2 regions of the Cytobacillus sp. FSL R7-0696 genome follow, and region 2 is predicted to be linked to the other one. Evidence: riboswitches for the same ligand, from Rfam matches in the RefSeq annotation. Region 2 holds a riboswitch; the other holds the start of a gene.
The links. A riboswitch is a leader RNA that binds a small molecule or an ion and turns the genes downstream of it on or off. The one in region 2 is predicted to bind FMN.
Positions count from the first base shown of each region.

Region 1: linked by a shared signal. The riboswitch ahead of ribE (riboflavin synthase) and the one ahead of MKX29_RS17690 (ECF transporter S component) in region 2 are both predicted to bind FMN.

Region 1 is NZ_JBBOWA010000001.1:3,652,918-3,663,976, reverse strand. Features, by position in the region: gene MKX29_RS18930 (ATP-dependent DNA ligase) at 1-653, opposite strand, end outside; gene ligD (non-homologous end-joining DNA ligase) at 765-1,970, shown strand; one part of gene MKX29_RS18920 (IS3 family transposase) at 2,297-2,951, shown strand; one part of gene MKX29_RS18920 (IS3 family transposase) at 2,951-3,855, shown strand; gene dapF (diaminopimelate epimerase) at 3,950-4,939, opposite strand; gene ribH (6,7-dimethyl-8-ribityllumazine synthase) at 5,068-5,535, opposite strand; partial or broken gene ribB (3,4-dihydroxy-2-butanone-4-phosphate synthase) at 5,582-6,172, opposite strand; gene ribE (riboflavin synthase) at 6,183-6,824, opposite strand; FMN riboswitch at 7,085-7,227, opposite strand; gene MKX29_RS18895 (YxiG family protein) at 8,159-8,623, opposite strand; gene MKX29_RS18890 (hypothetical protein) at 8,713-8,910, opposite strand; gene MKX29_RS18885 (hypothetical protein) at 9,018-9,578, opposite strand; gene rbsB (ribose ABC transporter substrate-binding protein RbsB) at 9,722-10,654, opposite strand; gene MKX29_RS18875 (ABC transporter permease subunit) at 10,694-11,059, opposite strand, start outside.
Region 2 is NZ_JBBOWA010000001.1:3,415,750-3,426,808, forward strand. Features, by position in the region: gene MKX29_RS17680 (histidinol-phosphatase) at 1-695, shown strand, start outside; gene serA (phosphoglycerate dehydrogenase) at 845-2,419, opposite strand; FMN riboswitch at 2,682-2,847, shown strand; gene MKX29_RS17690 (ECF transporter S component) at 3,006-3,590, shown strand; gene MKX29_RS17695 (ferredoxin) at 3,889-4,137, opposite strand; gene MKX29_RS17700 (helix-turn-helix domain-containing protein) at 4,450-5,505, shown strand; gene MKX29_RS17705 (RecQ family ATP-dependent DNA helicase) at 5,505-7,007, shown strand; gene MKX29_RS17710 (CPBP family intramembrane glutamic endopeptidase) at 6,997-7,587, shown strand; gene MKX29_RS17715 (LysM peptidoglycan-binding domain-containing protein) at 7,584-8,309, shown strand; gene MKX29_RS17720 (YpbF family protein) at 8,372-8,830, shown strand; gene MKX29_RS17725 (metallophosphoesterase) at 9,132-9,953, shown strand; gene MKX29_RS17730 (adaptor protein MecA) at 9,989-10,567, shown strand; gene MKX29_RS17735 (Glu/Leu/Phe/Val family dehydrogenase) at 10,934-11,059, shown strand, end outside.

The sequences.
Region 1 (11,059 bases), 240 kb from region 2:
CCTAAATCAATTGAACGAATAAGTGCTCCATTATAAGTTACCCCTCCAACAACAGCAATAAGGTCCTGTTCTTTTTTCTTTTTTAACCAGCGTTCATCTTTTCCTCCTAATAGATAAGCACTATATAAATCCTTACAAACAATGCCTTCTAATCCTTGCTCTATGACAGCATCATATAATGATTGACAGTCTCTAAAACTTTGGACGATTTGAATCTCATTTGTTGGCTGGATGATTTCCATTAACATCTCCTGGCGTCTATATAACGGGGTTTCAATCAGCCATTTACCGTTAAAATATAAGAGGTCAAATATCATATAAGTAATAGGAATTTCTGTCTGTAAATGATTGATTGTTACCGTATTCTTCCTCCGATCTCTTCTCATCACATCATAAAAAGAGGGAACACCGTCTTGAAAAGCGATTACCTCTCCATCTAAAATGAAGGAATTCCCCTTAATTAATGAGGGTAATTGATGTAATTCCGGATATTGGATGGTGCGCTCATTTCCTTTTCGATTAAACATCCTTAAATTCTCTTTTTCATAATAAGTCAATATCCTTGTACCATCCCACTTTACTTGCGCTATCCATTGATCGCCATTTGGAATTTCATTTGTCATTTTTGGTTCAAAAGGAATAATTGGCTTCATTGGATCGATCCTCACTTGTATGTCTTTTTTTAATCTAACCATACTATGACCATGTGTAATAGGTTTTATGAATGTAAACCAAAATGTAGAAAAAGGATGGTTGAAGGTCATATGAGGAAAAAAGGTCGTTTCTTTATTACTGGCTGGAATATTACAACTAATCAGTTTGAATATAGTATCGTATATCAAAATAAAGTAAAGGCAATGGGCGAATTTTCCGAAGGTCTAAATGAACAAGAATTGGCTATTTTAGTCAGCTTGATTCAAAAGAATGGAAAAAAAGTAAATCAAGTAAAATACAGCATCTCCCCAAGCATTTGTATTCAACTTTGCTTTCGCGACATAATTGAGGATACCTTGATCCTCCCTCAATTTATGCAATTCTTACCGAATGAGCAATGGGAAACATGTACTTGGGAGAGATTATTGATAGAAAATGCAAATATCGATTCTTCTATAGAAGTGACCCACCCAGAAAAACCGTTATGGGACAACCCAAAGATCAATAAAGAGCAGCTCATTGCTTATCTTGTTTCCGTCGCTCCACGGTTGTTACCGTTTGTGAAGAATAGATTGTTAACAACCATTCGCTATCCACATGGCTATATCGGGAAAGAATTTTTCTATCAGAAGAATAAACCTGATTATGCACCGTCATTTGTGAATTCTTTTACAAAAGACGAAATCGACTATATCCTTTGTAATGATTTATCTACCCTTGTTTGGCTAGGTAATCAATTAGCACTAGAGTATCATACCCCTTTTGAAACAATTGGCAGCGACCATCCGGTAGATATTGTGTTCGACCTTGACCCACCAGATGAAACACACTTTCTACTAGCTGTTGATGCTGCACAGAAACTAAGTAAGATTTTCGAAGAATTAAATATTATCGGCTTCCCAAAATTAACTGGAGGTAAGGGTATACAAGTACATATCCCAATTATGCATCATCATTTTTCTTATGAAGATACCCGACTGTTTACTTCGTTCATAGCATCCTATTTAGTTGAGAAAAACCCAGATTTATTTACGACAGAAAGAATGAAAAAGAATCGCGGGAAAAAGTTATATATCGATTATATACAGCATGCAGAAGGAAAAACGATGATTGCTCCTTACTCTCCTAGAGGCAGAGAAGGTGCGATAGTAGCAGCCCCTCTCTATTGGGATGAAGTAAATAAACAACTGCAGCGGGAGAATTTTTCACTAGACAACATTCGCAAGTATCGTTTAACTGATTGCTGTCCAATGGCAACCTTTTTCGAAACAAAAAATGACACGATTGCAAAAATTATAGATTCATTAAAAGGATAAGACTATACACAGGCATATGCGATTTTTTGTGTTTTAGGAAGTGAAAGGCTAAGCAGATGTGATATGCACGTTATACAAAGCCAAAACGCATTTAAACGACTGTCTTCTCCGTTTGCATATCACTCAAAAAGTAAACTGATTTGAACGTTTTGCTCATTCAGTTTGCACGACATCAAGGAGCGAAAACACTATGAAACGACCTGCTAATGCAATTTCTACGCGTTATTCAGATAAAAAAAACAAAAAACCGAACCAACACTGATATGCTCCCCTCTAGGTAGACAGATAAAAAAATAAAATCTGGCTACTAAAAGGGGAGTATATTTATGTCTAAAAGAGCTCATCCACTCGAAGTTAGGATAGAAGTAATAAATACATTAAAAGATGGTATTTTATCTGTAGCGGAGATAATAAAAAAGTATAAGGTTAGTAGAAGTGCCATTCGAATTTGGAAGTATAAATTTGATATGTATGGATTTGAAGGTCTTAAAGAATCGACATCCTGGAAAACGTACCCGAAGAATTTAAAAATATTAGCCATGAAGGACTACCTATCCGGCCACTATTCTTTAGAGGAAATTGCCAAAAGATATAAAATATCAGATGAGTCTGTCCTCAGGTTATGGTTGAAGAAGTATAATAGTCATAGTGAAATAAAGGATACGTCAAAAGAAAGGACGAGCTCTATGACTAAAGGAAGAAAAACAACTTGGAAGGAACGAATTCAAGTTGTACTTGATTGCTTGGGGAACGGAAAAGATTATCAGAAGACAGCTGACACTTTTCAAGTGTCTTACCAACAAGTCTATACATGGGTTAAAAAATATGAAGAAAGTGGAGAGGAAGGTCTTCAAGACAAACGAGGGAGGAATAAAACAGAAATTGAGTTAACACCAGAAGAAAAAATGAAACTCGAAATGAAAAAGCTAGCACAAGAAAATGAACGATTACGTGCAGAGAACTTATTCTTAAAAAAGTTGGAGGAACTCGAAAGGAGGCGGAAATAAGCAGGATTCGATTTAAAGATAAGTATGTCGCCATACAGGAACTACATAAGAAAGAGAATCTAAGCATAGTTCTTCTGTGTGATATCGCGGGCGTCACTCGGAGCGCTTATTATAAATGGCTAAGACGTCAACCGACTTCCCAAGAGATTCTGAATGAAGCTATTATGAAAGAGATGAAAATCCTCCATATACAAATGAAGGGGATTTTCGGCTATCGCCAAATGACTCTTCATTTGAATAGAAAATTTAATAAGCCACTGAATCATAAGAGAATCTATCGATTAATGAAAGTGGCTCAATTACGCTCGGTGATTCGAGTGAAGAAAAAACGATATAAACGTTCTATCCCCCAATATGTCACGGAAAATATATTAAATCGTGAGTTTACAGCTAATAAGCCGAATGAAAAATGGGTCACGGATGTCACAGAATTTAAATATGGTTCCTCCCAAAAAGCTTATTTAAGTGCCATTCGTGATCTCTATGATGGTTCTATTATTAGTTATGTTCTCGGGCATTCTAATAACAATGAACTGGTGTTCGATACACTTGACCTGGCGACAAAGCATTTAAAGGGAAAGGAGCCTCTCATTCATAGCGACCGTGGTTATCAATACACCTCCTATGGATTTAAAAGTAGGATAAAAAAGTTAAAAATGACTCATAGTATGTCTCGCGTTGGGCGATGTATCGATAATGGACCTATGGAATCCTTTTGGGGAACACTGAAATGTGAGAAATATTATTTACATAAATTTATGACCTATGAGGAACTTTCCAATGCCATAACGGAGTATATTCACTTCTATAATCATAATCGATACCAAAAACGACTAAACGGCTATAGCCCTATGGAATATAGAGCTATAGCCGCTTAGGTAACTTTTTATTATTTCCACTGTCTACTTGACAGGGGGCTGTTCACACTATTTACTCATAAGTGTCGTTTCGGTCCAAAACCCATTTTCTTTCTTAAGCATTTAATTGCTTAGTTAAAAAGGCAGAAGCCTCTTGTTGCAACTTCGCATATTGCATCATTTCTTCAATATATTCTTCGCTATTATCGACGGTAAATGTCCCTGGGTGATTTATATCTACTTCAATTGTACATTGATAGACATAGCTGGCATTACCAATAAGGTCGATTGTAAAGGTATCATTTTGCTTATGAACAACGCAACGGACCTTACCACCGTTGTTATAAACTTCAATCGGCTGCTCATAGGTATTGATCCTTTGCAGACATGTGACTAAACTTGAAGCCGACATCGCTGTCCCACATGCATTCGTAAAGCCCACACCTCTTTCATACGTACGAACAAAAACCCCACCTTCTGGAAGTGGTTTGACGAAACTCACATTTACACCATCAGGAAAGTAATCATTTTCTCCGTTGACATACAAACTTATTTCTTCTTGAATATCTGATTGCATCTGTTCTTTTTCGACAATAGCAACAAGATGGGGATTAGGTACAGAAAGAGCAGTAAAAGCGATATCTTCTGAAAGGTCTTCCATCTTTTCATTGACTAATTGGTGCTGATTGATGTGAAGTGGTAAAGTAGCAACATCAAATGATACTGGTGAAATTTCTACCTTGTAAGTAGGGATATCTTTATAAATATCGCTTTCTTTACTAACATGAAGGGTTACTTTCATCGTATCAATTGTCGCCTCATTGATTTTCAATTTCTCACAAACATACCTCGCGACACAACGAAGACCGTTACCACACATGGAAGCTTCTGAACCATCTGCATTAAATACGCGCATTTTTGCATCAGCAACTTCACTGGCTAATATAAATAAAATCCCATCCGCACCGAGCTCACTGCCACGATTACAAAGACTAATCGTTAAATTCGCTCGTTCTTCATCACTCCAGCCAAAGGACTGCTCCATTTCATCAATAATAAAAAAGTCATTTCCCGAACCGTGACATTTAATTAATTCTAATTTCATCATAAACCCTCTTTCTCTTTTAGGCTCTTCATTTATCTTCTATACATGTTTTTACCATTGTTCATGTGAATATAAACGTAATATTATTATAACGAGAAAAAGAAAGAGGGAGCAAAGAAAATTAATTTTTAACGAAAATGTTTATTAAAATTACTCATTTCAATCGCATTAACAGCTGCATCCCAGCCTTTGTTACCTGCTTTTGTACCCGCTCTCTCAACCGCTTGTTCAATAGAATCAGTTGTTAACACACCAAAAATTACTGGAATGCCCGTTTGTAATGAAGTCGCTGCCACTCCTTTGGCTACCTCTGCATTCACATAATCAAAATGTGGTGTTGCCCCTCTAATGACTGTTCCAAGGGCAACAACCGCATCGTATTTGCCACTTTCCGCAAGTTTTTTCGCCGCTAAGGGAATTTCAAATGCACCTGGTACCCACGCTACCGTAATATCCTCTTCAGCCACATCGTGACGCTTGAAGCTATCTAATGCACCATCTAATAATTTTTTTGTAATAAACTCATTGAACCGTGATACAACAACGGCTACTTTCATTCCCGTTCCAATTAAATGTCCTTCTAGTATTGTATTCATTCTACTTCACTCCTAAATTAGATTAGTTTAATAATAATTGTGATTGCTTATAAGATATTAATTGTTCAATCGTAATCATCTTCAAATCATATTTTTCTGCTACTTTCTCTAACTCTGCTACTCTAGCCATTTCACCATTTTCTTTCATAATCTCGCATATAATCCCGACCGGACTTGCCTCAGCCAATTTCGCTAAATCTACCGCCGCTTCTGTATGGCCTGAACGCTCAAGGACGCCACCATCCTTCGCTATAAGGGGGAAAATATGACCTGGACGATTAAAATCTGATGCTTGTGTTTTGTCGTCTAACATTTTTTCTACGGTTAAAAACCGTTCAAATGCGCTTATACCAGTCGTTGTCTCTTTATAATCAATACTTACTGTAAAAGCAGTTTGATGGCTGTCTGTATTATTAGTTACCATCGGATGCAAGTCTAATTTTTTGGCGATTGACTGCTCAATCGGCACGCAAATAAGCCCTCTTCCCACTGTCGCCATAAAATTGATTGTTTCAGCTGAAGCATACTCGGCAACAGCGATAAAATCGCCCTCATTCTCACGATTCTCATCATCACAAACGATAATCACTTTTCCCATTTTCAAGTCAGCAATCGCTTCTTCAATTGAGTGACTCATATATTTCCTCCTAACTTAAGAATCCATTATTTTCTAATAACTGTTCTAAATTTCTTTCACGTTTCGATGTGTCTGAAAAGGCAAATACATATTTAGCAAATAAATCATATTCGATATTGACAGTATCATTTGGCTTTTTTTCACTAATCACCGTTTCTTCAGCTGTATGAGGAATTAACGCAATCGTAAAATAACCATCCCCTACCTCCATCACTGTTAATGAAGTGCCATCAATAGCAACAGATCCTTTAGGTAGAATTAAATGCTGATACTGCTCGGATAGTGAAATTGAAAGATAAATCGCATTTTCTTGTCTTTGTTTTTTTAGAATTTTTCTCGTTTCATCCACATGACCACTTACATAATGGCCGCCAAATCTTCCACCTGCTAACATCGCCCTTTCTAAATTCACATTGCTTCCTACTTTTAAAGAGGAAAGCGATGTTGCATGAAAAGTTTCTGGCATCACATCTGCTGTAAAACTTCTTTGTTGGAATTCGGTCACTGTTAAACAAACACCGTTTACAGCGATGCTATCACCGATATGGATATCATCCATAATCTTTGTAGCATTGAACACTAATTGGATAGTAGATCCACGATGAATCGTTCTTTGTACAGTACCGATTTCTTCGATAATACCTGTAAACAGAATGATCAACCTCTCTGCATAAGATTTATTCGTTTAAGTAAAAGTTGGAATTTTCCGCTCGGGGCAAATACGCGGTATCGGGAGAGTTTGTTGAAAATTACAAAAAGAGTTGGACTCACACTTATCGTTATCCCATATCATCACCACCCTTTTTAAAATACTCATGAATAAATAAACCCGTATACGAATACGTATACGGGAAAAGTAATCATGGCCAAATAAACGTCAAAATCAACTGTTTTTGAACGTTTTTACACACACGCATCCTTCTCCCATCCAGACTATACTGTCGGCTTTGGAATTGCACCAAATCCACCGTTCTCATTCCTGAGCCCGGGTCACGGACTAAGAGGTCACCCTCATCACCGCCGGTTGGGAATTTCACCCTGCCCCGAAGGATATTCTATTAAATTGTTGATACTATAAAGAACAAACAGTATCTATTACTTTTAAATAAATAAAGATTCTCCTGCTCTTATTAAAGTATCTAAATATAGGATAAATGTAAATAAGTAATTAATCAATAGAAAGAATGTTAAATAGGAGATTATACATAAAGAAAACTAAAATAAACCATCTCCCTAACATACGAGCCAGAAAAAGGATATTAGTTAAATATCTAATATTATATTTCAAAACCCTACCTTAATTTTTTTCTTTACACCTTATAGATGTCTATTCAACTATACTTAATATAATATACAGTTAAATACATTATTCCATTAAATTACACATAATAGAAGGTACCCTTTTGTAAATAACTATTCATCAAGACATACAGATAACAAACAATCACAAAATCCAACTATAAAAGGAGGTCCATCTAAATAGAAAATTAATTATTATTTTCATCTTTCCTTTAATTCTTAGTGTCTTGGGTGATTTATTCTTATAAGCAACCAGTTGTAAAAAAGGAAAGAGCTTTGAATGGAACTTAGATAGCGGAATATAGACCTTATCATTTTCCTAACCCTAAAAGGGATGTGGAAAGGAGAGGCCATTTGGTTAGGAGGGATTAAACCTGAAAGGAAGCGGTCACTTTATTCGATAAGCTAAGTGATTTTCCTCAGGGAGATGTTATTGAATTTGTCAGTATCGAAGGCGCCCCGTTGGATGCGAATTACTCTTTACAAATTAAATGGACATACGAAAATAAGGAATTTGATGAGGAAATAAAACTAGAACGAAAGAAACGCTTTTTCATCTTACCGTTTTAACAATATTAACATTACGCATAAAGCTAATAGCGCTATTAATATTGCTGACAGTATTTTTATCTGAAAATAGCTCCAATTCTTTCTATTGTAAATTCATCACACTCCATAAAGTTTGCTTCATTCACAATATTTCAGTGTTCTACTATCTGCAAGAAGGTTTACAAACCGTTCATCATTGATTTGCACACTATTGGCTTCAATAAAAAAAGAGTCCTTATTATTTACTTGAAAATAAAAATTAGTTTTAGCATGTAATTTCTCGATTTCTTTCAAATCTGATTCTAAGCTTTCAATTTTTATATGACCAAAACCATTCTTGTGATAACTAATTTCGGTTAATAAATTCGCATCAGTAAAATTACGGTCATTTAAGCGTATTGTTCCTACATTAGCCTCTTGATAAACAAAGAACGACATCACTTCCTTTATGAAGATGTAAGTTCTCTTAATCTGTTGTTTATGACAACTAAGTAATTTTAATGTTATGGTTTCATTTATATAATCAATCTGTAAATCATCTAAATCCCAGTATTCTGCTTTTTCGGCAAACAAAGTATTTATTCTATTTAGATCGCTAGACATCTTATCACCTCTTTTACTTTTTTCTATTACCTGTGGAAAGCACACAATCTACCGGCGGTATTTCAGTCAAACTTCTTCTTTTTGATCTTTTATTCCCCTTTGTTTTCGAGTATTTCAATATACCTTTCAAAATTGTCATTGAATCTTTGTTGTTCATAATGACCATCATTCACTAAACTATTATCTAGTAGACTCTCAATCGCACCAGCAATAGTACACGATCCCAGTATAAAGCAAATTCCAATAATCCATGCAGCATTAAGTAAATCTTTCCTGTTTATATTCATCATTTTTCTCCTATCCTTTAATGGTTGGACATCGAATTACATATAACCGTTTTTTCAGTAATTTCTTAATGACGGTAACACTATTTGCTAATCCGTCTTACAGAAGATTACTCATCTTCGTAGAAAGTATCATACATTTCAGGGAATAGATCTTTTAATCTCCTTATCGTATGCGCATTTGCAACAATATCCAGTACATCAGAACTAATATAAAATAAACAATCGCGATGCACAAAACAAATATAGAGTGACGTGTGACCATCAATCATTTTAAGGGTATAGCGAAAAAACGCAGATGATTTCACGTTCTTTACTGTTAAAAAGACAAAATAACTGCTCATTTCTTCTTGCCAAACTACTTCATTAGACCAATTATTTATTTTAAAAAACCGCCGTAAGTTTAACTTTTCTCTCCTTACCCTTGTGCTATCAATATCTTGATAACCAGAAATAAACGTCATATCTAACTTTTCCTCTATAGGAAATAGATGATGAAATAAGCTTTTCGCTAAACCTGGATGTTGCCTGAATGTCTCTAAACCGAACCGAATTCGATTGTCTTTCACTACTTGAAAATAAGGCGTTGCGGCGTTCGTCATATCAACACCGAAAGTATTTGCAGGGATCATTCTACCACTCGCTTCTTCACAAAATATAATGATTACCATAATTATACACTCATTTCTTACTAACCGCTTATATATTTCTTTCACACTTCTTTCCATAACCTGCGTTCACTTAGAAAATAAAAAAGCACGTGCTCATTCCACCTTTAAGCAGAATCGACACGTGCTTCATTCAATCATTTTCCTTATTTAATTAACTCTAACTCAACAGGAATAAATTCTTCCACCGTTTCACCATCGAGTACTTTTTTGGCTGTTTCTACAGCTTGCTCGCCCATTCTGTCTGGTTTTTGAGCGACTGTTGCTGCCATATCGCCACCTTCAACTGCAGCGATGGCATCATCTGTTGCGTCGAACCCGACAACAATGACATCTTTTAGACCAGCAGCCGTTAGTGCTTGATAAGCACCAAGTGCCATTTCATCATTATGAGCAAATACAGCTTGGACATCTTTATTGCTTTGGATGATGTTTTCCATTACTGTTAAGCCTTCTGCACGATCAAAATTCGCAGATTGTTTTGTTGCTACTTCCACATTGTCAGATGCTTCAATTGCTTCGTTAAAACCTGCACCTCTTTCACGTGCTGCCGATGAACCAGGGATTCCTTCAAGTTCTACCACTTTTCCTTCATCACCAAGTTTTTCGATGATGAATTCTCCTGCCATTTTACCGCCTTCTGCATTATCAGAAGCTACGTGAGCGACAACTTCGCCACCTTCTGCACTTCTATCAACAGTAATAACCGGGATATCTGCATTATTAGCTGATGTAATGGCAGAAGCAACCGCTGCTGAATCAGCTGGATTAATAATTAATAAGTCAACACCTTGTTGAATTAAATCCTCAATATCACTTACTTGTGTTGCTGGGTCGTCTTGTGCATCTACTGTTTTAATCGCATAACCAAGCTCTTTTGCCTTCGCCTCTGCACTATCACGTAATGTAACAAAGAAAGGATTATTTAATGTAGAAATCGATAAACCAATTGTTTTTTCTCCTGATGCTTTTTCATCATTATCAGTTGCTTCATTATCATCAGCCCCATTATTTAATGAACATGCACCTAATAAAGCGACTACTAAAACCAAAGTAAGAAGCTTCCATATTTTTTTCATTTGAGTATTCCTCCTTCATAGGTTTGCAAATCATATATGTTAAGCAGCTTTCTTTCTATCAATTAGTACAGCTAATAGAATGACGCCGCCCTTCACCACTTGTTGGTAGAAAGATGATACATTTAATAAATTCAAACCATTATTAAGTACACCAATAATCAAAGCACCAATTAATGTACCAAAGATCCATCCGCGTCCGCCTGAAAGACTTGTCCCACCAAGTACAACTGCCGCAATGGCATCTAATTCGTAGCTTGTACCAGCAGTTGGCTGTGCAGAGTCAAGACGAGAAGTTAACGTAATTCCTGCAACAGCAGCAAATAATCCTGAAATTGCATAAACACCCATTTTCAAGCGATCCACTTTTAAACCAGAGAGCTTAGCGGCTTCTTCATTCCCACCAAT
Region 2 (11,059 bases):
CTTATCACTTTTACCAAACAGCAGATATTCTGCAAAATAAATGGGTGAATGAAAGACGATATTATGATATGAAGAATTATGTTTCATTATTTCACCAAGCATGGAATAAAGAAATAGATGTAAAGATGTCCATTGAAATGGATTATACACCTGGAAAGCATAAGGAAATGGAAAAATTCATTCAATCATATGATTTTGATTATGTGATTGGCTCTGTCCATTGGGTAGGTGACTTTGGCATAGATTTAGCTGAATACAAAAACGAATGGGAACGACGCGATCTTTATGATGTATATCGTAAATATTATGATCAGATAGTTACTTTGGCTCAATCTAATCTATTTGATATTGTCGGCCATATTGACTTAGTGAAGATTTTTAAGTATGTTCCACAAGATGAAGAGTTTCTATTAGAACAATACGAAAGAGCAACTGATGCTTTAGCACAATCAAAAACATGCGTGGAAATTAGTAGTGCAGGTTTAAGAAAACCTGTGGGTGAGCTTTATCCAGATCCAAGATTATTACGAAAATGTTTTGAGAAGAATATACCAATCGTTTTATCATCTGATGCTCATTTTCCCGAGCATGTTGGTGCAGACTTTGATCAATCGCTTGCATTAGCAAAGGAAATTGGATATTCATCCATCATGACTTTTTCAAAAGGTGAACGTAAAGAATATCCTTTAGGCTAGGAATAATGATGACTAGTGTTCAATTTAAAAAGTCATTCATAAAATGAACAGGTTCTAATTGGAAACTGTTTGTGTTGTGAATGACTTTTACTTTTATCCAAAATATAAAAAAGAGTGGTCGACTGAGGGCCACTCTCTACAAAAAAGAATTATAAAATAATAGGATTAATAGAAACAATCTCATCTAAGTTGTTCAATAAGGAAAGCTCTTTGTCACTTAGTGGTTTGTCAAAAGCTAGAACCATAATCGCTTCTCCACCTGCTTGTTTACGCCCTACTTGCATTGTGGCAATATTAATATGGTGATCGCCGAGGACTTGACCTACGTGGCCAATAACACCAGGTCTGTCCATATGTTGAATATAAAGAAGGTTACCCTCTGGTAAGAAGTCAATATTAAACCCGTTTAAATAGACAATTCTTGGCCCATAATGATCAATAAAGGTTCCTCTAACTGTAAATGCATTTTCTTCTCCTTTTGCTGTGACCGAAATGCAGTTGTCATAGCCAAATGCATCGGTGGAAATCTTTTCTCCAACAGTGATACCACGCTCTTTTGCAGTGAGTAATGCATTAACCTCATTCACGTTAACGTCAATTCTACCTTTGAAGAAACCGGACAGCATTGCTTTTGTTAAGTATGCAGTTTCTAAATCTGTCACTGAACCAGAGTAAGTAATAGAGAGTTCATGTACCCCTTCTTTAACACATTGAGTTAAAATATTTCCGATTTGTTTAGAGATTTGGTAAAAAGGTTGTATTTTTTCATAAATGTCTTTGGAGATAGCTGGTAAGTTAATTGAATTAGATACTGGATTTCCTTCAAAGTAAGTCCGAACTTCTTTGGCGACTTGTGTTGCTACATTTAATTGTGCTTCTTTTGTTGACGCACCTAAATGTGGAGTTACAATGACATTATCATATTTTAAAAGTGGGTGTTCACCAGGTGGTTCAGTTTCGAATACGTCTAATGCAACTCCTCCGACATGTCCATTAGCCACATATTTAGCTAAATCTTGCTCATCAATGATACCACCACGGGCGCAGTTGAGTAAGCGAACGCCTTTTTTTGTTTTTTTCAATGACTCTTCATTGATAATCCCTCTTGTTTCGGGTGTAAGTGGAGTATGAACCGTAATAATATCAGATCTTTGCAGTATTTCATCTAATGAACTAGATTCTACACCGAGTTTTGCTGCACGTTCTTTGGTTAAAAAGGGATCGAATACTAACACACTCATGCCAAATACTTTTGCTCGCTTGGCGATTTCACTCCCGATTCTTCCCATACCAACAATACCAAGACTTTTACCGAATAGTTCAGTACCTACATACTGATTTCTTTTCCATTCCAAATTCTTAACTGAGCTATATGCTTGAGGAATATTTCTCATAAGGGAGGCCATCATAGCAAAAGTATGCTCTGCCGTAGAAATTGTGTTTCCGTCTGGTGCATTTATAACGATAATGCCTCTTTTAGTTGCTGCTGGAACATCAATATTATCGACACCCACACCTGCTCTTGCAATAATTTTTAACTTTGGCATCTCCGCCATTAATTCATCCGTTACTTTCGTGGCACTTCGTACTAACAAAGCCTCAATAGTTGATAAATCAACCTCGGGATCGTCGGTTTTCTTTTGAATAATTTCAGCATTTGTGTCGTTAAGTAAAGGGTATAAGCCTTCTTCACTAATGGCATCAGCCACTAATATTTGATACATGTATGAACCCTCCTAAGTTGGTTACTTAATTATCTGATTATTTTACAAGACGAATATTATTCTGTCAATTGGATTTATTGTTTGTGTTTAAAATGGAAACGCTTTAATGTAGTAAAATAAAACGATCTTCGTGCAAAGAAAATTTTATCTCCTGAAGACAAATGTGCATAATGAAAGGAATGTTTTTAATTCGAGATATTTACTATTTTAGGCTTCACAAATGAATTATTTTTCAGTATAATGAAGTTGTCAAATAAATATGGTCTATCTTCGGGGCAGGGTGAAATTCCCGACCGGCGGTGATAAGTATTTATACTTTAAGCCCGCGAGCCTAAAAGTGGAGTGCAATTAGCACGAAGCGTTTGTATTGGGCAGGATTTGGTGAGAATCCAAAGCCGACAGTAAAGTCTGGATGGGAGAAGATGGAGGTTCTGCTAACGTTCAAAGTATACACTACAAGAACGTTTATTAAGAATGTCTTTGTTCAATTCTCCCTCAAGTTTACTTGAGGGTTTTGTTATGCAAAGACGCTTATTTGCTGAACCTTTCTTCTATAGGAGAGATAGCCTAAAAGGAGAGAGGAAAATTGAAGAAGTTAAATGTCAAAGCTTTTGTTGCAATCGGTATGTTGAGTAGTATCGCGTATATTCTTATGTTGTTAAACTTTCCATTACCACCGTTTCCGAACTTTTTGATGATTGACTTTAGTGATATTCCTGCTTTAGTGGCTGCGTTAATATTTGGTCCGATTGCGGGAATACTGGTCGAATTGTTTAAAAATGTGTTGGATTATTTTATGACGGGAAGTGCTACTGGCGTACCTGTTGGTCATATTGCTAACTTTGTAGCAGGTTTATTATTTATTTTGCCAACCTATTATGTTTATACAAAGATGAAATCCAAAAAAGGTATGACAATAGGATTAATCGTTGGCACAAGTGTAATGGCTGTATCCATGAGTTTGCTTAATTATTTCGTCTTTTTACCTGCCTATACAATGTTTTTAAATATGCCCGCTATGTCAGGACCAGAAATGCGTTCAACTGCAGTCATGTTTATTCTACCTTTTAACTTTATTAAAGGAATTTTAATGGCATCGGTATTTATGCTTGTGTTTGCTAAGATGAGTAATTGGATTAATAAACAAAGATCACTAAATACGATTGCTTAATTTATAAAGGAGGCATCTAACTTTGAAAAGTTAGATGCCTTTTAATATTAATTTTATGCCGCTTAAGTAGAATTGTCACTTTTATCCAACATTTTTCATCATTCGTAAAAGCACCAATGAACTCATTTGCATTCTTCGATAACTACTATTTAAGTTCCAACTGGATAATTGATTGGGAAACGACCTTTATTCGAATGAGTATACGAGTATGTGATTCCTGTAGCTCATAGAAAAAACGAGTAAATCCCTAAATTAGGATTTACTCGTTTTCTCTTTTACCATTAGATTTCTTTTTGTTCTATTCGTATTTTAACGGATCACCATCAAAGGCATCGTCTGCGACTTTTATTGAGTCAGTTGGACAGCCTTCAAATGCATCCATCATATCTTCTATAAGAACATCAGGAATTTCAACAATTCCTTCATTATCATCTAGTGTTACAAATGCGATGCCCTCATCATCGTAATCATAAATGTCTGGAGCTGCCGCACCACATGCGCCACAAGCAATACATGTTTCTTTGTCAACAATTGTATACTTCGCCATGGAATAACCTCCTATTTAAAATCTTTTTCATGTTAAAGCACGAAAATATCTGCCGAAACACTTACCACATGTTCTATTGTAAATCTGTCTTGTAAACATTTCAATAAAAATCTACCATCTAGAATAGTCTATGGTGGGACTTTTCATCTGGTTCATGATGAAAAATTGACTGATATTATCACGTATATAACGGTTTCATGATACAATAAAATTCAACAAAAAAAATTAAAATAATGTCGAAAAAGTCTGCAAATTCACCACGGAAATGCTATTCTAAAAACTAATTAGTCAATGAATAAAGGGGAGAGAAATGTGAGCGTTATTCAGAAATTGGTCTTATTTTGTCTAAAATCAATTGAGAATCAGAGAACTGCTTATGCCATTTTACATTTGCTTAATGGCAAAAAGTCTTCTCAAACAATACAAGATGCTCATTTATTTCACTTGAAGCGATACTTTCATGTGTTACCCCATTTGGCAAGAGAGGAATTTAATCAAATATTAGATGATCTTTTAGAGGAGAATTATGTCACTTGTCTTGGTGAGGGGTCTTATCGAATGACGGAAAAAGGGGATATGTATCTCCAAGAGTATGATGAACCAATCATACCTAGATATCTCAATGGCTGGTCATATAACCGGATGGACAAACTTTTTTGGGAGCGCCTTTCTCTTATGGTTCAAGTAATTTCTAACCTAGTCGCATATAACGGGAGGTATCTCCCTATTCAAAATAATAAACCTCATCTTGATTGGTTAAAAAACTTTATTCAAAGGAATAGAATCAATCGTCATGAGTTGGCAACACAACTGTTTAAGGAGTTACAACATATTTTAACGAATAAAAAAATTGACCCCCTTATTCTCATTCTAAGGTTAACAGGAAGTAATCGAATTGGCTTAACACAACAGCAGGCAGCCGAACAGTTGCAAATGTCAGTGTTAACCTATCAGTTACACTTTATAAATGTGATTCACATGATATTAACTGAAGTAAAAGAAAATAACACCTCTTATCCTTTACTCGAGCAAATATTAGAGACAGAAGAGAAAAATGAGTGGTTACAGCTAACACAATCAACAAGAAAAACAGCTATCTATTTAAATCAAGGATACGATATTGAGGATATTATTAAAATAAGAAAATTAAAACAAGGAACAATTGAAGATCATATTGTGGAATTGGCCATTGTTGATTCGTCATTTAATATAGATATATATGTTCCACCAGAAGTACAAAGAAACATTATAAAAACTTCAACGAACGGAATAAAGCAGTTAAAATATATCCGTCAATTAGTTCCCGAAGCAAGCTATTTTCAGATACGGCTTGTACTAGCTAAACAAAAAAGTGCGGTGATCGTATAATGAAACAATTACTGAGAGAAAAATTTGGTTATACGTCTTTTAGAGATGGACAAGAAGAAACAATAAAAGCGGTAGTGGCCGGTAAGCATACGTTAGCCATGCTCCCTACTGGTTCTGGGAAGTCTTTATGTTATCAACTTCCAACATTTATGCTCCCAGGCACAACTTTAATTATTTCTCCACTTCTTTCCTTAATGCAGGATCAGGTAGACCAATTACTATTGATTGGGGAAAAACGAGCAATCGCATTTAATTCTTTTTTAAATTATCAAAAAAAAATGTATGCACTTAAAAACTTGCACCAGTATAAGTTTATTTTTACTTCACCTGAAATGCTGCAATCAAAATTGTTCATGGAGAAATTAAGTGAGCTTAATATTACATTACTTGTTGTCGATGAAGCGCATTGTATTTCTCAATGGGGACATGATTTCCGACCGGACTATTTAGCTATTGGCTCTGTAATGAAAGAGTTAGGGCATCCGCCTATATTGGCGTTAACGGCTACGGCAACTGATAAGGTGAAACAGGATATTAAAAAATCTTTAAACATGCAAAACAGTATGGATATTCTATATTCAGTTGACCGACCAAATATCTCATTACATGTTGAGAAAGTAGAAAGTTATCAAGAGAAAATAGATGTGTTAATTAAGAAGATAAGAGCCTTACACGGTCCAGGTATTATTTATTTTTCTAGTAAAAAAACGGCAGAAGTTTGCGCACAATCATTAAAAGAGAATGGCATAAAAAGAGTGAGCATCTATCATGGCGGATTGAATCATGAAGAAAGAATACTTATTCAGCAACAATACATTCATAACCAACTCGATGTGATATGTGCAACAAGTGCATTTGGCATGGGGATTAATAAAGAAAATATCCGTTATGTTATTCATTTTCATATGCCTATGAATATGGAATCTTATTTACAGGAAATTGGTAGAGCTGGGAGAGATGGCAAACCTAGTCTTGCTTTACTGTTATATGCACCTTTTGATGAACAGCTGCCGATGCAGTTGGTAGAATCAGAACTAATTAATGATAGTCAAATGGAAAATTTAAAACGTTTTTTTTTAACAGATTCCCTAAGGTGGTGGGAGTTAGAAAAATACGAAGAGGATATTACAGTAATTGCCAACCTTAGCGAAACATCTATGCGAATATTAAAGGATTTTCATCGTCATGCTATCCTTGATTATAAGGAGGCGACCTCCTTAGATGAACTAAAGGTGATTATGAACAAACAATTCCAGCTTAAATTAGAAGCCATTCAGACTGTTTATCAATATATTCATAGTTCCACATGTAGACGAGAAAAAATCTTACACTATTTTGGTGAACTGCCGACAATAAATATAGGAGACTGCTGCGATCAGTGTAATGGTAGCAACTACCCTGATCTGCAAACTGAAGAGCTGGAGATAATACCCTTATATGAAAATTGGGAAGAGATTTTAAAAGACATTTTATTGAGTGAGACATCCAAAAATGAAGAGTAAATATGAAGAAACCATTCGTTTGTTATCTGATAAAGAATTAAGATTTCATTTATATTTAACACAATTGTTATTACTTTTCATTGCATTGGTTATTGGCCTATTTCTCTTTCATTCATGGGATTCTTTTTTTGCGCTATTCCAATGGGACGGACCATCTATTGCGATTGGTATAATATCAGGATTAGTCATTGTCATGCTTGATATAATAGGGATGCGTGTCCTACCTCCCTCCTATTATAATGATGGTGGGGTAAATATAAGGATATTTAGCTCACTATCACCGGCCCATATCGTAGTAATTACGTTAATTATTGCCTTTAGTGAGGAAGTGTTATTTAGAGGTGTGCTGCAAACTCATTTTGGGTTGATAGTGACTAGTTTAATCTTTGCTCTTGTCCATTATCGTTATTTATTTCAATGGTTTTTATTTATAAATGTCGTTTTATTAAGTTTCTTCATTGGTTGGATATATGAATTAACAGGTAATTTGTTAGCGACAATTATTATGCATTTTATTATTGATTGTTTATTGGGGTTATATATATATAAAAGTCAAAGAGCAGGAAGGGAAGATAGATGAATAGAGAGGCATCATATCGGGAGAAGGCAAAGAGAGATCGCCAAAGATTACAAAAAGTAAATGTAAGTGAAGAGTTGGCAATGGCGGAAATCAGCAGTACAAAAGAAAAACAAACATTGGATAAAAAGTTGGACTACCCACTCATTCGTTTACTTGCAGCATTTTTTATTATGGTACCAATAGTGGCTTTGTCTGTTTATTATCTTGTTCCTATGCTAGCTGATCAGTCTTCAACATCAGCAGAAAAAGAAGATTTTGAAACGGTTGGTATATCAAATAACAGTAATAATGGGTCATCACAAAATGTTGCAGCTGCCCCTGATGATAAGGAAGAAGAGAAGGAAGAACAAGAAAAGGAAAAAGCAGCTGAAGAGGCAAAATTAAAAGAACAAGAAGAAGCTGAACGAAAAAAACAAGAGGAAGAAGAGAAGAAAGCAAAAGAAGAAGCAGCCAAAAAAGAAAAGGAAGAGGCTGAAAAGAAAGCACGGGAAGAAGCTGCACAAAAAGAGAAGGAATTAGCAGAACAAAAGGCGAAAGAAGAGGAAGCAAAAAAACAAGCAACAAAAGTTGTTCAGCATACGGTTCAATCACAAGAAACAATGTATAGAATTGCTATGAATTATTATAAGTCACCCGATGGGATTGCTAAAATTAAGGCTGCTAATAATTTGCCATCTGAGGAAATTTACGTTGGCCAAGTATTAAGGATTCCCCTCGACTAGTCATGAATCTACTCCTCCAATCATATAATGTGGGCAAGCATAGCTATGATTGGGGGGAGTTTATGGAAACAGCAATTAATCAACTAGATGAAAGAACAGACCAAGCAACGAGACAAATGCTTCAAAAAGTAGTTGAAAGAAAAGCGAAATATGATCATTTGAAAGAGTGGCATTTGGTTATTATGTGGCTAGTTGTATTTCTATCATTTGCTTATGTTATTTTTGTGTATTATCAATTTTATTTACCTTATTCCTATTCATTTGCTTCTGTTTTTTCTGTTTATATTAATCATCCATTCAATTTATACAGTATGGTAACGTTAATTGGCTTTTATGGATATATGGTTCTGTTACAACAGAAGCGTGATAAAGCGGAAAAAGAATATCATGCACTTAGATGCGAGATTATCGATAAGAGTAAGGACTTGTGGAAAAAAGAGGATGAGTGGAAAAACAGACATCATGTCTTTAATATGATGAAGAAAAATTATGATATTAATCTGTTTCATGAGAACAAATAATCAGAGTTCAAAGCCATAGGGAATAAAGACATTTAAGTCTATTTCATACGAATGAAGAGAATGAGGAACTGCTCCTAAAACCAACCCCAGTTTGTGACTGTATGACATGAATCATGTGAAAATCTAAGAACTTCTTACAGAACACAAACGGTGATTCAAGGCATCAGTGACAATCGGGCAAGTTCACATGAAATATAAGAGTTGTAGAAACAAAATAAATGATATTTAGGTTGTTCGCTTATAGAGCATCCTTTTTTTATTGACTAACTTAAATTTTAGTACATATAGATGAGGTGGAGTCATGTATATTATTTTAGCAGGTGCATTACTGTTTATTATCGTTGGTGTCGTCGTTTATATGTATAAGGAAGCACATAAAGATACAATTGAAGTGAGAAAGGTTGCAATACAAGGGGTACCAGATAGTCTTGCAGGGTTGAACATTTTTTTCATTTCTGATATCCATCGTAGAGAGCTATCAGGAAAGTTGATTCAAGCTGTTAAAGATAGAAAGGTGGATATCGTATGTATTGGCGGAGATTTAACAGAAAAGGGAGTACCTTTGGCAAGGACGAAACGGAATATAGAAAACCTTGTTTCTATTGCTCCGACTTATTTTGTATGGGGGAATAATGATTATGAAGTGGATTTTCATGAGTTAGATGCATTGCTATTAGATCTCGGAGTGAAAATTCTTGATAATTCAGCAGTCAGTTTTGAAGGCTCAGATGGTAAACGTATCGTGTTGCTTGGAACAGATGATTTTAGTAGGGAAAGAGACCAGATTGATCTTGCAATTGAGGATGCTGGGAATGGCTGTCGTATTCTCATGAGCCATGATCCTGGTATTGTTGACTATTTATTACCAGAATATCAAATCTCGTTTATGATGTCAGGACATACCCATGGTGGGCAAATCCGTATCTTAAACTGGGGACCTTATGAAAAAGGTGGGATGAAACATAAGAACGGTATACCTTATTTTGTAAGTAATGGTTATGGGACAACAGCCTTGCCTTTAAGGCTAGGCGCACCTGCACAAACACATATCCTTTCTTTATATCCAAGTTTAGAAGGAAATGTTAAGGACGACTCACCAACTAAAGTATATACCATACACTAATCACAAGAGTCGGTTCTGGGCAGGGGGCAGGAGAAATGCAATTGGAGCGTTTGAATGATAATAAAATTAAAATTTTGCTTACTTTAGATGATTTGTTTGAGAGAGGCTTGTCAAAGGAAGATATTTGGAAGGACTCTTTAAAATGGCATCAGCTTTTTCAAGATATGCTTGAGGAAGCAAGTGAAGAATTTGACCTTGATATATATGGCACAATCAGTATCGAGATTTTTTCAATGCAAATACAAGGAATGGTTATGATTGTAACGATACAAGAAGAAGTAGAAGAAGAATGGCTTAAGGATGGAATCATTGATTTTCAAGTAGATGTAGACAAACAAGACTATATTTTATATGAATTTGATGATTTTGAGAATATTATTTCATTAAGTCACCGGAAAATATGGAAAGAAGAAGTGGTAAATTCTTTATATGTGTATAACGGACTTTATTATGTATTGATTGAATGCAATAGAAAACAAACGGAAGAAAAACTGATTTCAATTTTAGCTGAATATGGTACCGTTTCTTTTGTGAGTTTATATATTATTAAAGAATACGGAAAAGAATTAATTAGGGACCATGCATTAGAAAAAATCGAACATTATTTTAAATAATGATATTACATTCAAGCAAATAGGATTTAAGTGATCCTATTTGTTTGAATATTCAGGTGCCTTGATGTTTATCGTATTAGTTCTTTGGGAATAGGATGTAATATGGAGCCTATCGCTGAAATGAATTCAACCTAACTCGATAAATACACATGTGTATTTTATGAATGAAATCAGCTATTAAAGGCAAAATAAAATAGATGTAAATATTTTAGAAAATAAGGAAAATACGCAATATTATAGCTTTGGTAGCGTTTACATAAAAATAAGAAAAAATTGCTTTTTCTCCTTGCATAAATAGAGTAAAGGTGTATACTATGTCTTGAAAGCGGACAACTAAAGAATGTGAATTTTTCTAGGAGGTTTCAAATAGTGGCCGATAAAGGTACTGATCATACGAATCAAGAAGATAAAATGGATGTTTTGAAGTCAACTCAAATCGTAATCCACAAAGCGTTGGAGAAACTTGGATATCCAGAAGAGGTTTTTGAACTG